2 regions of the Tsukamurella soli genome follow, and region 1 is predicted to be linked to the other one. Evidence: riboswitches for the same ligand, from Rfam matches in the RefSeq annotation. Region 1 holds a riboswitch; the other holds the start of a gene.
What was found. A riboswitch is a leader RNA that binds a small molecule or an ion and turns the genes downstream of it on or off. The one in region 1 is predicted to bind fluoride.
Positions count from the first base shown of each region.

Region 2: linked by a shared signal. The riboswitch ahead of ABD908_RS20015 (universal stress protein) and the one ahead of ABD908_RS11550 (MFS transporter) in region 1 are both predicted to bind fluoride.

Region 1 is NZ_BAABFR010000030.1:33,149-39,038, reverse strand. Features, by position in the region: gene der (ribosome biogenesis GTPase Der) at 1-693, shown strand, start outside; gene ABD908_RS11565 (MFS transporter) at 680-1,984, shown strand; partial or broken gene ABD908_RS11560 (AAA family ATPase) at 1,987-2,154, shown strand; gene ABD908_RS11555 (DUF4253 domain-containing protein) at 2,653-3,435, opposite strand; fluoride riboswitch at 3,800-3,891, shown strand; gene ABD908_RS11550 (MFS transporter) at 3,980-5,017, shown strand; gene ABD908_RS11545 (MutS-related protein) at 5,014-5,890, shown strand, end outside.
Region 2 is NZ_BAABFR010000081.1:16,182-22,071, forward strand. Features, by position in the region: gene ABD908_RS19985 (alpha/beta fold hydrolase) at 1-35, shown strand, start outside; gene tsaE (tRNA (adenosine(37)-N6)-threonylcarbamoyltransferase complex ATPase subunit type 1 TsaE) at 32-478, shown strand; partial or broken gene ABD908_RS27685 (hypothetical protein) at 605-709, opposite strand; gene ABD908_RS20000 (VOC family protein) at 791-1,426, opposite strand; gene ABD908_RS20005 (alpha/beta fold hydrolase) at 1,447-2,310, opposite strand; gene ABD908_RS20010 (TetR/AcrR family transcriptional regulator) at 2,374-2,988, shown strand; fluoride riboswitch at 3,138-3,212, shown strand; gene ABD908_RS20015 (universal stress protein) at 3,273-3,860, shown strand; gene ABD908_RS20020 (fluoride efflux transporter FluC) at 3,857-4,348, shown strand; gene ABD908_RS20025 (fluoride efflux transporter FluC) at 4,345-4,707, shown strand; gene tsaB (tRNA (adenosine(37)-N6)-threonylcarbamoyltransferase complex dimerization subunit type 1 TsaB) at 4,735-5,364, shown strand; gene rimI (ribosomal protein S18-alanine N-acetyltransferase) at 5,354-5,857, shown strand; gene tsaD (tRNA (adenosine(37)-N6)-threonylcarbamoyltransferase complex transferase subunit TsaD) at 5,854-5,890, shown strand, end outside.

The DNA of each region.
Region 1 (5,890 bases):
GGCACCACCGTCGACCCCGTCGACTCCCTCGTCGAGCTGGGCGGGCGCGTGTGGAAGTTCGTCGACACGGCCGGGCTGCGCAAGCGGGTCAACCAGGCCAACGGGCACGAGTTCTACGCCTCCCTGCGCACCAAGGGCGCGATCGAGGCGGCCGAGGTGGCCATCGTGCTGATCGACGCGTCGCAGCCGCTCACCGAGCAGGACCTGCGGGTGCTGTCGATGGTGGTCGAATCGGGCCGGGCGGTGGTGATCGCCTACAACAAGTGGGACCTCGTCGACGAGGACCGGCGGCTGCAGCTCGAGAAGGAGATCGATCGCGAGCTGGTGCAGCTGCCTTGGGCGCAGCGGGTCAACATCTCGGCGCACACCGGGCGCGCTGTCCAGAAGCTGGTGCCTGCGATCGAGACCGCGCTCGAGTCGTGGGACAAGCGTGTCTCGACCGGCCGGCTGAACAACTGGCTCAAGGAGGTCATGGCCGCGACCCCGCCGCCGCTCCGTGGGGGCAAGCTGCCGCGCGTGCTGTTCGCGACCCAGGCCGGGACCCGGCCGCCGACGTTCGTGCTGTTCAGCACAGGCTTCCTCGAGGCCGGTTACCGCCGGTTCCTGGAGCGACGGCTGCGGGAGGAGTTCGGCTTCGAGGGATCGCCCGTTCGGGTCAACGTGCGCGTCCGTGAGAAGCGTGCCAAGAAGTAGCGAGCTGACGCCTCCGAGGGCCTGGGTGGCCGCGTGGTGCGCCTGGGACTGGGGTTCGGCGGCGTTCAACGCGGTGATGACGACGTTCGTGTTCACCGTGTACCTCACCTCCTCGGTGGGTAAGCACCTGCCGGGGCCCATGAGTGCCACCAGCTGGCTGTCCTGGGCGATGGCAGCCGCGGGCCTGCTCGTCGCGGTGCTGGCGCCGGTGATGGGGCAACGCTCCGATGCGGCCGGCAGCCGGAAGCGCTCGCTGGGCGGGTGGAGCCTGCTGGTCTTCGTGTGCACGCTGTGCTGCTTCTTCGTGCGCGACGACTACCACTACCTGTGGCTCGGGCTGTTGCTGCTCGCGGTAGGCACGGTCTGCTTCGAGCTGTCCAACGTGCCCTACTACGCGATGCTGCGGCAGGTCTCGACGCCTGCCACCGTCGGGCGCGTGAGCGGCGTCGGCTGGGCGTGCGGGTACCTCGGCGGGATCGTGCTGCTACTGGTGTGCAACTACGGCTTCATCGCCGGTGACGGTGGCCTGCTGGGCGTCCCCACGGCCGACGGGTTGAACATCCGGATCGTCGCGGTGCTCGCGGCGGTGTGGTTCGGGGCTTCCGCGCTGCCCGTACTGCTCGTCCTGCCGCGGGAACCGCGCCGGGACGACGTGCCGCGACTCGGCATCGTCGGGTCGTATCGCGCGGTGTTCGCCTCGATCGCCGAGCTGTGGCGGGCCGACCGGCACGCCGTGGTGTTCCTGCTCGCCCAGGCGCTGTTCCGGGATGGGCTGGCCGCGGTCTTCACCTTCGGCGCCGTGCTGGGCACCACCGTGTACGGCATGTCTGCGTCCACGGTATTGGTGTTCGGCGTGGTCGCCAACGTGTTCGCGGCCGCCGGCGCGCTGGTCGCCGGACGCTTCGACGACCGGTACGGCGCCAAGCCGGTGATAGTGGTGTCGCTGGTCGCGATGGCCGTCGCCGGGTGCGCCCTGCTGGCGGTCTCGGGGGAGCTGATGTTCTGGGTCTTCGGGCTGATGCTCACGATCTTCGTCGGACCCGCCCAGGCGTCGGCGCGCAGCTACATGACCCGCCTCACCCCGCCCGGGCACGAAGGGCGGATGTTCGGGTTGTATCAGACCACGGGGCGGGCGGCGTCGTTTCTCGCGCCCACCCTGTTCGGTGTGTGCGTCGCCCTGTTCCACGCCGACCGGGCCGGCATCGTCGGGATCATCGTCGTGCTGCTCGCCGGGCTGGCCGTGCTGTTCATCGTCCGGCCCGCCCGCGACCGGGCGCTGGACCCTGCGTAGCGATGTTCATCGAGCGCGCGTACGTGCGGCCCGAGGCGCGGGCGGAGCTGCCCGCGTGGGTGCGGGGCGTGCCCGCGCTGGCGCCCGTGCTCGACGGTGCCGGGTTGCGCTTCACCGCGCCCGTCACCTTCCTCGTGGGCGAGAACGGTTCCGGCAAGTCGACTCTGGTCGAGGCGATCGCCGAGCAGTACGGCCTGGACTCCCGGGGAGGGCGTGCCTCGGTGCCCGGCGGCAACCTCGGCACCCCGAAGACGCCGCTCGGTGAGGCGCTCACGCTGGACCTGACCTTCGAGGGACGGCGGTTGCGGCGGGCGCCGCGGTCGTCACGTTGCCTGCGGCTCGCCGAGACGCTCGGCCCGCTGGTCGACAGCGGGTCGCAGGTGATCTGCGCGACGCACTCGCCGATCCTCACCGCGCTGCCGGGAGCGCAGATCGTCGAACTCACGGAGCAGGGCCCCGTCGACGTCGCCTGGCGCGACCTCGGGATCGTCGCGCACTGGCGCCGGTTCCTGGACCGCCCCGAGGCGTACCTGTCTGCACCGCCACCCCGGTCGCCGCGCACGCGGGGCGCGGAGCCGGACGCGGACCCCGAGATGCCGCGCGCGACATCGCGTCGCGGGTGTGGGACCGCCTACTGCGTGACGAGTGAGGCGCTCGCTACCGGTGCGTCAGTCCCACCAGAAGTCCCAGTGCAGCCACTCGGACAGGCCCTCGGCGTACTGGTCGGCCGGCAGCCCCTGGTCGATGTTGTCGGCGCAGAAGGCGTAGTGCTCGCCCAGGATCGCCTGGATCTCGTCGGCGCCCTGCGGTAGGCGCGACAGCTGGACGGTCATCGTGTCGAAGCCGAGGCCGATCAGCACGGCCCCGAACCGGTCCTCCCATGAGCGCAGCACGGCGGTCAGCTCGGCGCCGCGTAGCTCGGAGTTGGTCGCGCCGATCCAGCCGAGGGCGGCCGGGACGTCGGCCGGCCGGGCGACGGGGACCAGCAGGAGGCCCCCCGGGTGATCGATCTCGATCTGCTCGGCCGTCAGGTCCGGCCCGGGGATCGGCGCTGCGAGGGCCGTGACCGGGTCGGGTTCGGTGGAGTCGGGGTCGGTGTCCGGGTAGTCGGGCTCCTCGTCGGCGACCGCCTGCGCGGTGAGCACCGTCAGCGCCTCGATGGTGCGGTCGTCGGGGCCGGTGAACTCGCCGTCGAGCCAGGGGCGGGCGAGATCGTCGTCGTCCAGGCCTCGGGCGCGAACCGGCCACAGCCCCGTCTGCGGGAAGGCCGCCGCGAGCTTGCGGACCAGCGACTGCAGCTGCTCGACCTCGAGGATGTCCTCGGTGATCCAGGCGACGGGGCCGGGGTGGTCGGCCTCGGTCGCGGTGACGACGCGGCCCTTCGGGAGGGGGACGCCCCCGACGGTGGGCGTCGCCTCGGTGGGGAGGGTGCCTGCGGTGGAGCGGAACATCGGATATCCCTTCGTCGCGGAACTGCCTCGCGGCGAGCCTATCCGAGAGGGTGTCCGGAGTCCGGCAGACGACGGACGCGAGTCGGCGATGGGCCGGGCCGACACGTCGTAGTGGAGCAGCGATGACGTCGGACCAGCATCATGTCGGATTCGTCGATCGACTGGAAGCCGCGGACAGATGGAGCCGTCGAAGGCGAGACCGTCTGCGAAGACGCTCTCGTCGAACGAAGGCAGTCTCAGTGGGGGTAGTCGGCGGCAATCGCGAGGATCTCGTACCTGTTGTCAGGGTGCGGCATGCTCGCCACACCACGCCCTGCGTGAACCCTCCGATTGCACTGCAGAAATCGATACGAATGCGGTACGGTCCAGATGCGGCGATGGATCTCCGCCGAGCCGACCCGGACCAGTTCTGGACGGCTGAACCGCCTGCTCGAGGCTGATGGCTCCTTCCACGTGGGAGGAGTGTGTGCCAGTGCGGGCCGATACTGTTCAACCGGTCAGGGACGGATCGACACGCGGCATCTGGAGTGTCGGCGCCGCTTCATTGTTCAGCGACGCGAGCCACGAGTCGGTCACCAGCCTGCTGCCGACGTTCCTCGCTTCCACTCTGCACAGCGGCCCGGCCGTGCTGGGTGCTGTGGACGGTTTCGCCGATGCGCTCACCGGGCTGGCGAAGCTCGCCGGCGGACCGCTGGCAGCCGACCCGCGGCGGCGTAGCCGGATCGCCGCCGGTGGCTACCTCGGTACCGCCGTCGCGACCGCGGCGATCGGGATCTCCACGGCCGCTTGGCAGGTCGCCGTTCTGCGCGCGGTGGCGTGGTCCTCCCGCGGACTGCGCTCACCGGCGCGAGACGTCCTTCTCACCACGCTGTCGACTCGAGCGGGTTACGGTCGGGCCTTCGGTGTCGAGCGCGCCGGCGACAACGCCGGCGCGATCGTGGGCCCGCTGCTGGCGTCTGCCCTGGTGGTCGTCGTCGGCGTCCGGCAGACGATGATGCTGTCGATCGTGCCGGGCGTGCTCGCCGCCGTCGCCATCTCGGTCGCGGCGCGCGACGCCCGCCGCACCATCGTCCGGGAGGAGGCTCGGCGTGCCCTGGCGTTCAACCTCGCGGCGCTACGACGGGCGGGCTTCGCGCGCACGCTGATACCGATCGCGTCGTTCGAATTCGGCAACGTCGCAACGACGCTGCTGATCCTCCGGGCCACGGACCTGCTGCACACGGGCGAGCGCGACCTCGCCGCGGCGACCAGCATCGCGATCCTGCTCTATGTCCTACACAACGCCGTAGCCACCGTCTGGTCGATGCTCTCGGGGATCCTCGCGGACCGTGTCGGCGCCCGCCCCGTCTTCGTCGGCGGTACCTGCTGCTACCTGATCGGGTACGCGGCGTTCGCCGTCGGACCACACGCCCTCGCGGGCCTGGCTGCGGCGTTCGCCCTCGCCGGCGCGGGAATCGGCGCGGTCGAGACCACCGAGTCGGCCACCGTCGCGCGCTCGCTCCCGGAGGAACTGCGGGGCAACGGGTTCGGGGTGTTGGGCCTCGTACAGTCGTTCGGGGACCACGAGGCGGTGATGGGATGACCCTCCGCAGCATCATGTTCCGCGACCCCGACCCCGACGCCGCGTCGACGGTCGACGACACCGCACCCGCCTACTTCGCCGACCTCAATCTCGATCAGGTGGTCTCGGCCGTCGTCGCGGGCCGCGAGCGATACGCGCTCGAACCGTACTTCTACACCCCGCTGCCCACCGCGGCCGACGTCGAGTTCCGGCATGCCGTGTTCCAAGACCTCGAGCGCAGCGCGGAGCTGCACGAGGCGGCCGGGGAGTTCGCCGTGCGGATGCGTGCGGTCCGGGACGGCCTGGAGCGCGCCGAACAGACTCGCGACCGGCACGAACGCAACGGCTGGTTCCTCGAGGCCGCGCGTGGTTACGTCGATGCGGTGCAGCGGTTGGATCGGCGTCTGGCGCAGGTCGTGATGCTCTCGGAGGGGCTCCGTGATCTCCGCGACGAACTCTCGGACCTGGCGTTCGCCACCGAGTTCACCGAACTGGAGGCATCGGCGGGCGCTGTCGCGGATGCCCTTACAGGCGTGCGCTACACGGTGCACATCAAGGGATCCCACGTCCGAGTCAGCGCCTACGAGGACTCGGACGACTACGAGCAGGAGGTGACGGCGGCGCTGGCGCGGCTGAGCCCCGACGACGACGGCGAGCCGTCTACCCGGCGCACGCGGATCGGGACGATGAACCCGGTGGAGGAGACGATCCTCGGCCTGGTCGCGGAGCTCGAGCCGGCGGTGTTCGCCGAACTGCAGTCGTTCTGTGATCGGCATCGGCAGTTCGTGCAGCCCCAGGTCGACCTCCTCGAACGCGAGATCCAGTTCTATCTCTCGTATCTCGACTTCGTGGCGCGCACGGCTCCGGTCGGTGGCGGCTACACCTACCCGCAGG
Region 2 (5,890 bases), on a different contig from region 1:
AGCTGGTCGCCCGGGCGACCGTCGCGGCGTCGTGACCGTGCAGGTCCGCACGCTGCCGGAGGTGGAGGACACCGAGGCGCTCGGCCGTGAGCTCGCGGGCGCATTGGCCGCGGGGGATCTGGTGATCCTCGACGGCCCGCTGGGCGCGGGCAAGACCGCGCTGACACGTGGCATCGCCGCGGGACTCGGGGTGACGGGACGGGTGTCGAGCCCGACGTTCATCATCGCCCGCGAGCACGCGCCCGGGGCCGACGGTGGCCCCGGCCTGATCCACGTGGACGCCTACCGGCTCGGCGGGCTGGGGGAGCTCGACGCGCTGGACCTCGACTCGGATCTCGCGGACTCCGTGGTGGTGGTCGAGTGGGGTGAGGGTGTCGCAGAACGGCTCACCGACCGCCACCTGCACGTGAAGCTCACACGCGCGGCCGGCTCCGACGTGCGGACGGCCGAGTGGGAGTGGCGGACCGGAGGGGTCTGATCCGCCGGGGTGGCCGCTCCCGCGGCCGAAGTCGCGATACGCGCGGCGCGCGATCTCCGCCTGCTCCCGGGTCACGTCGACCACCTCCGTTGCGGTCTGCCGGAGCAGTTCGCCGAGCCGCGCCGCGACCACAGGATCGGTCACCGAATCCGCGACGATGCTGCACTCGAGGGCGGAGCGCACGGCGCCGGCCTGCGACTCCCCGGTGATCGCCGCGATCTTCTTCACCATCTCGTGAACGGCATCGTCCTTGATGTTCGTCGGGTAACGGTACGGGTGATGGCGAAGAAGCCGCGCCCGGATGGTTGAGGACTAGCGATCCTCTTGGGTGCAGATGCAGGCATGGTTGCCCTGTGGGTCGGCGAGCACCCAGAATCGCGGTGCGGCGGCATCGGATTCGAGCGTTCCACCCGCCGCCAGGGCGGCGGCGATCCGTTCTGGCGCCTCGCGCGGGTCGACGATCACGTCGAGGTGGAACCGCTGGCGCGGCGGATCATGGAGATCGGTGTCCTGGAACCAGATCGTCGTCCCGAAGCCGGTGCGGTCGGGCACGTCGCCGTCGGCGCCCAGCGGCGCGCCGAGTACCGCGGCCCAGAACGGCGCGATCGCGGTACTGTCCGCCGTGTCCAAGCCCAGCTCGACCACCGTGATCGCGGTCGGCCGCGCCGAGACGCCTTGCGCCGCTGCGATTCCCGAGAACGTCCGTGCCAGGGATATGTCCCGGTCGGTGACCTCGCCGGCGTCGTGGCTGGTCAACCGCACGTCGATGTGGCCGTACGTCAGAAGTATCTCGGGGTGGTGGTTCGCGGCGTCGGCGGCCGCGCCGAACGCGTCGACCAGCCGGACGCCGGCCGCGAACGACCCGGTCTCGAAGCGGGTGCGGAGGGTGCGGAGGATCGGCGCCCAGTCGGGGACGTCGGCGTCGCGGATGCGCTGTGCGTTGACCATGACTCCATCGTGCACCCGCCCTATGACAGATCGGGGCCGCTCGCCGTCGGCACCGCGCTGATCCGGGTCACCGCGTCGACCACGGCCTCGGGCCGGTCGAGGGCGACGAACGTCCGCGAGCCGGGGACCTCGGTGAACGTCGCGCCCGGGATCGCCGCTGCGAGTCGCCGACCGAGCGCCGGCGTGAACGCGCCATCGGCCATGCCCCACACCAGTGCGACGGGAGCGGTGAACGACTCCAGACGCGACGTCACCGCCGCCAGATCGGCCGGCCGTACCTGCCGGAGGAAGGCCACGAGGTCGTCGAGGATCGCGGCGTCGCGCAGTGGGGCGATCGCCGCCGCGGTGAACGCGGGATCCGGGTCGGTCGCGAGCAGTCCATAGCCCAGTGGTGAATTCCGTATCGATCGGAACCACATGGCGGGCAGCATGATCCGGGTGATCACCTTCGACTTCATCAGGCCCAGAGTGGCCTTGAAGGGCTGCGGTGGGAACTGGTCGAACGCGTCGCAGTTGGTCAGTACCAGCCGCCCCACCAGGTCTGGGCGCGCGTCCACGAGGAACTGGCAGAGCGCGCCGCCGGTGTCGTTGCCGACCAGGGTCGCGCCGCGCAGATCGTGGGCCTCGAGGAAGTCGGCGATCAGCCGCGCGGCACCGGCGGGGGAGCGGTCGGCCGACGACCCCCACGGGATGCGGTGCGAACCGAGCGGCCAGTCGGGGGCATAGCATCGGAATCCGGCCGCGCCGAGGCGGGCGGCGACCTCGTGCCACAGGGCGGCGGGTGCGAGCACACCGTGGACGAAGACGACGGGGGGACGTTCTGATCCATCGGGCCCGTAGACGCGGTATTCGACGGTTCCGGAGGGGAGTGAGGAGGTGGGCATCGAATGGCCTGCTCTCGTGCGAAGATTTACGAACACTCTGTATGAAAGTTACGTGCAACCTGTATGGAAGTCAATAGGCGGACCCAGGCCGACCGCACGGCAGCAACCAAGGCGGCCCTGACGGCGGCCGCCCGGCGCCTGTTCGCCGAGCACGGCTACGGCAATGTGGGCACCCAGGCGATAGTCGAGGCGGCCGGCGTGAGCCGCGGCGCGCTCTACCACCAGTTCGGGGACAAGCTCGGGCTGTTCACCGCCGTCTACGAGGACACCGAGGCCGAGGCGGTGGGACGCGCGATGGCGATCGTCGCCGAGGCCGGCGACGACGACCCGCTGGCCGCGTTGCTGCGTGGGTTCGACGAGGTCGTCGCCGCGCTCACCGACCCGGGGATGAGCAGGATCCTGCTCATCGACGCGCCGGCCGTCCTGGGGTGGGAGGAGTGGCGTGCGCGAGGTGAGGCCTACGGTCTCGCCGTCATCGAGGGGCTCATGAACCACGCGATCGCGATCGGCCGGATCCCCGATCAGCCGGTCCGCCCCACCGCTCACGTGCTGCTCGGGGCGATCGACGAGTCCGCGCTGTACGTCTCGCGCGCCGCCGACCCGGATCGGGCGCGTGCCGAGGTGCGTGCCGTCGCCGAACGCCTGATCGCGGCGCTCGCGTTGCCGCTCGAGGGCTGACCGCGCGGCCGGACAGCAGCTGCGAGGCGGCCGCACGGATGACGGGTGTGAAATCGGTCACAGTCCGCCGGTCGTCGCTGGAAACACGCCTGCCACGGCGCTTTCGGTCGCGCGTTCGAGTGGCATCGCCTATTCGATGCGGGGTAGTGTTCACCACCGGTGATGGAACTCGCCAGGGAGTATCGATCCCGAACCGCACCAGTGCTGATAGTTCCTGCGACACGAGTGTCCCGGTGGTCGGAGCCGACTCCGCGCCGGGACGGCGACTGCGGAGGAGGTACACGGTGCCCGACCACACGGCGCGGTCCGGTGAAGACGGTGGTACGGACGGCGGAGGTGCGGGAGCGCCCGCGGTGGAGATGGACCGATCCGGATCGGTGTTCGTCGACCACACGTCCGAGCGGTACACGCCCGGCGATCCCAACCTGGTAGTCGGTTGGAACGGTGATCCGTCCAGCGTAGCCGCCCTGCGGTTCGCCGCCGATCTCGCGGAACGCATCCGCGCCCGGGTCGATGTGGTGCACATCCACGACTTCGCCGACACCCCGATGGACCCGGACTCCGGCGACTGGGAGGAACTGGTCGACCAGCGCCTCGACGACCTCGCACGTGCCGCCAAGGAGCAGCTGTTGGGGGCGGTGACAGCGGGGTGGACCTATCACGTGGCCCGCGGTGAGTCGCCGTCCAAGCTGCTCCTGCGGGTTGCCGGCGAGGTCGGTGCGTATGCGGTGGTCCTCGGCAGCCCGCACAGCGGGCTGCTCGGTGTGCTCGACGAGTTCTTCGGCAACCGCTTCGCACGGGGGGTCATCGCCCACAACCACACCGTGCCCATCGTCCTGGTTCCGGTCGAGCCGACGGGTGAGCGGTCATGACCGGCCCACTCGTCCGTAAGGAGCAGACGTCGTCGCGGTCCGCCGCGCCGCGCCCACTGCACCTGCGTCCCACGAGCATCGCGCTGGTGTTCGTGGGCGGCGCGGTCGGGACCGCCGCACGGTACGGTCTGGCGCGCCTGCTGCCCACGTCGCCGGGGCACTTCGCCTGGTCGACGTTCATCGTCAACATGGTCGGCGCGTTCGTGCTGGGTGTGTTGCTCGAGACGCTCGTCCTCTCGGGGCCCGATCACGGGGTGCGCCGGCACACCCGCCTGCTGCTGGGCACGGGCTTCTGCGGCGGATTGACCACGTACAGCACGTTCATGCTCGACATCCACACGATGCTCGCCGGTGCCGACGTCGGCACGGCTCTGGTGTACGTGGTCGCGACGATCACGGGCGGCGTACTGGCAGCCACCGCGGGAGTCGCCATGGCGAGTCCGGTCCGCCGGATCGGAAGGGGCCTGCGGCGGGCGGTGCGACGGTGACCGCGCTGTTCGTCGTGCTCGTCGGCGGCTTCGGCGGGTCGTTGCGGCTCCTGGTGGACGGCGCGATCCGATACCGCTGGACCCGCATGGGCCAGTGGGCGACGTTCGTCGTGAACGTGACGGGTTCGCTCGTACTGGGCTCGCTCGCGGGCCTGCTGGCCGGCCACTCCATCGACGGATCGCTCGAGACGGTGCTGGCCACCGGCCTGTGCGGCGGTTACACCACGTTCAGCACCGCGAGCGTCGAGACGGTCCGGCTACTGCAGGAGCGACGCAACGTCGCCGCCGTCACCTATGCCACGGTGTCCCTGCTGGTGTCCTTGGGTGCCTGTGCGCTGGGGTACGTGGTCGCTCGGTAGCACCCGAGCGCTCAGTAGACTGCACGGGTGTTCGTCCTCGCCCTCGACACGGCCACGCCGTCGCTCACGGTGGGCGTCGTCGACCTCGACCCCCACGCCCCGCATGCCGCGACGGTGCTCGCCCAGCGCGGCCAGACGAATTCGCGCGGCCATGCGGAGGTGCTCACCCCGTTCATCCTCGAGTGCCTCGCCGAGACCGGGGTGGCGCGTGCGGACCTGGGCGCGGTCATCGTCGGCTGCGGACCCGGTCCGTTCACCGGACTGCGGGTCGGCATGGCCACCGCCGCCGCGTTCGGCGACGCGCTCGGCATCGAGGTGCACGGCGTGTGCAGCCTGGACGCGATCGGGGTGGGTGGTGACGGTGACGTCCTGGTGCTCACCGACGCGCGGCGCCGAGAGGTGTACTGGGCCCGATACGCCGACGGTGTCCGGACCGCCGGGCCCGGCGTGTGCGCACCCGCCGAGTTCGGGCTCGACGGTGACTGGCGCGCCGCCACCGTCGACGGTGGCGGGGCGCGCGTGCTGGCCGAAGGTGCGCCGACGCCCGCGACCCTCGCCGCCGTCGGGGCACCGCTGATCGGCACCCCGCCGCGGCCGCTGGTGCCGCTGTACCTGCGCCGCCCCGACGCAGTGGAGATGGCGTTCCGTGGCGCCTGAGTCCTCTTCGGCGTCGCGCGAGTTCACAGTCGGACCGCTGCGGCAGTCCGACGCGCCGCGCTGCGCCGAACTGGAGCGGATCCTGTTCCCCGGCGACGACCCCTGGCCCGCACGGGCTTTCGTGTCCGAGCTGCGGCAGCCGCACGTGCGCGTCTATGCGGCCCGCGACGGCGAGGTGTTGATCGGCTACGCCGCGATCGGCCTGCTCGGTTCGGCGGCGGAGCCGGAATCGGAGATCCACACGATCGGCGTCGACCCCGCCCACCAGGGGAGGGGCGTGGGCCGGGCGCTGCTGGCCGCGCTGCTCGCCGACGCCGAGGCCCACGGCGGTCCCCTGTTCCTGGAGGTCCGCACCGACAACGACCGGGCGATCGAGCTGTACGAGCGGGTCGGATTCGAGCGGGTGGGGTTGCGTAAGCGGTACTACCGGCCGTCGGGCGCGGACGCCTACACGATGCGCCGCCCGGCGCCGGCCGAAGAGGAGAAGCAGTGATCGTCCTGGGTGTCGAGAGCTCGTGCGACGAGA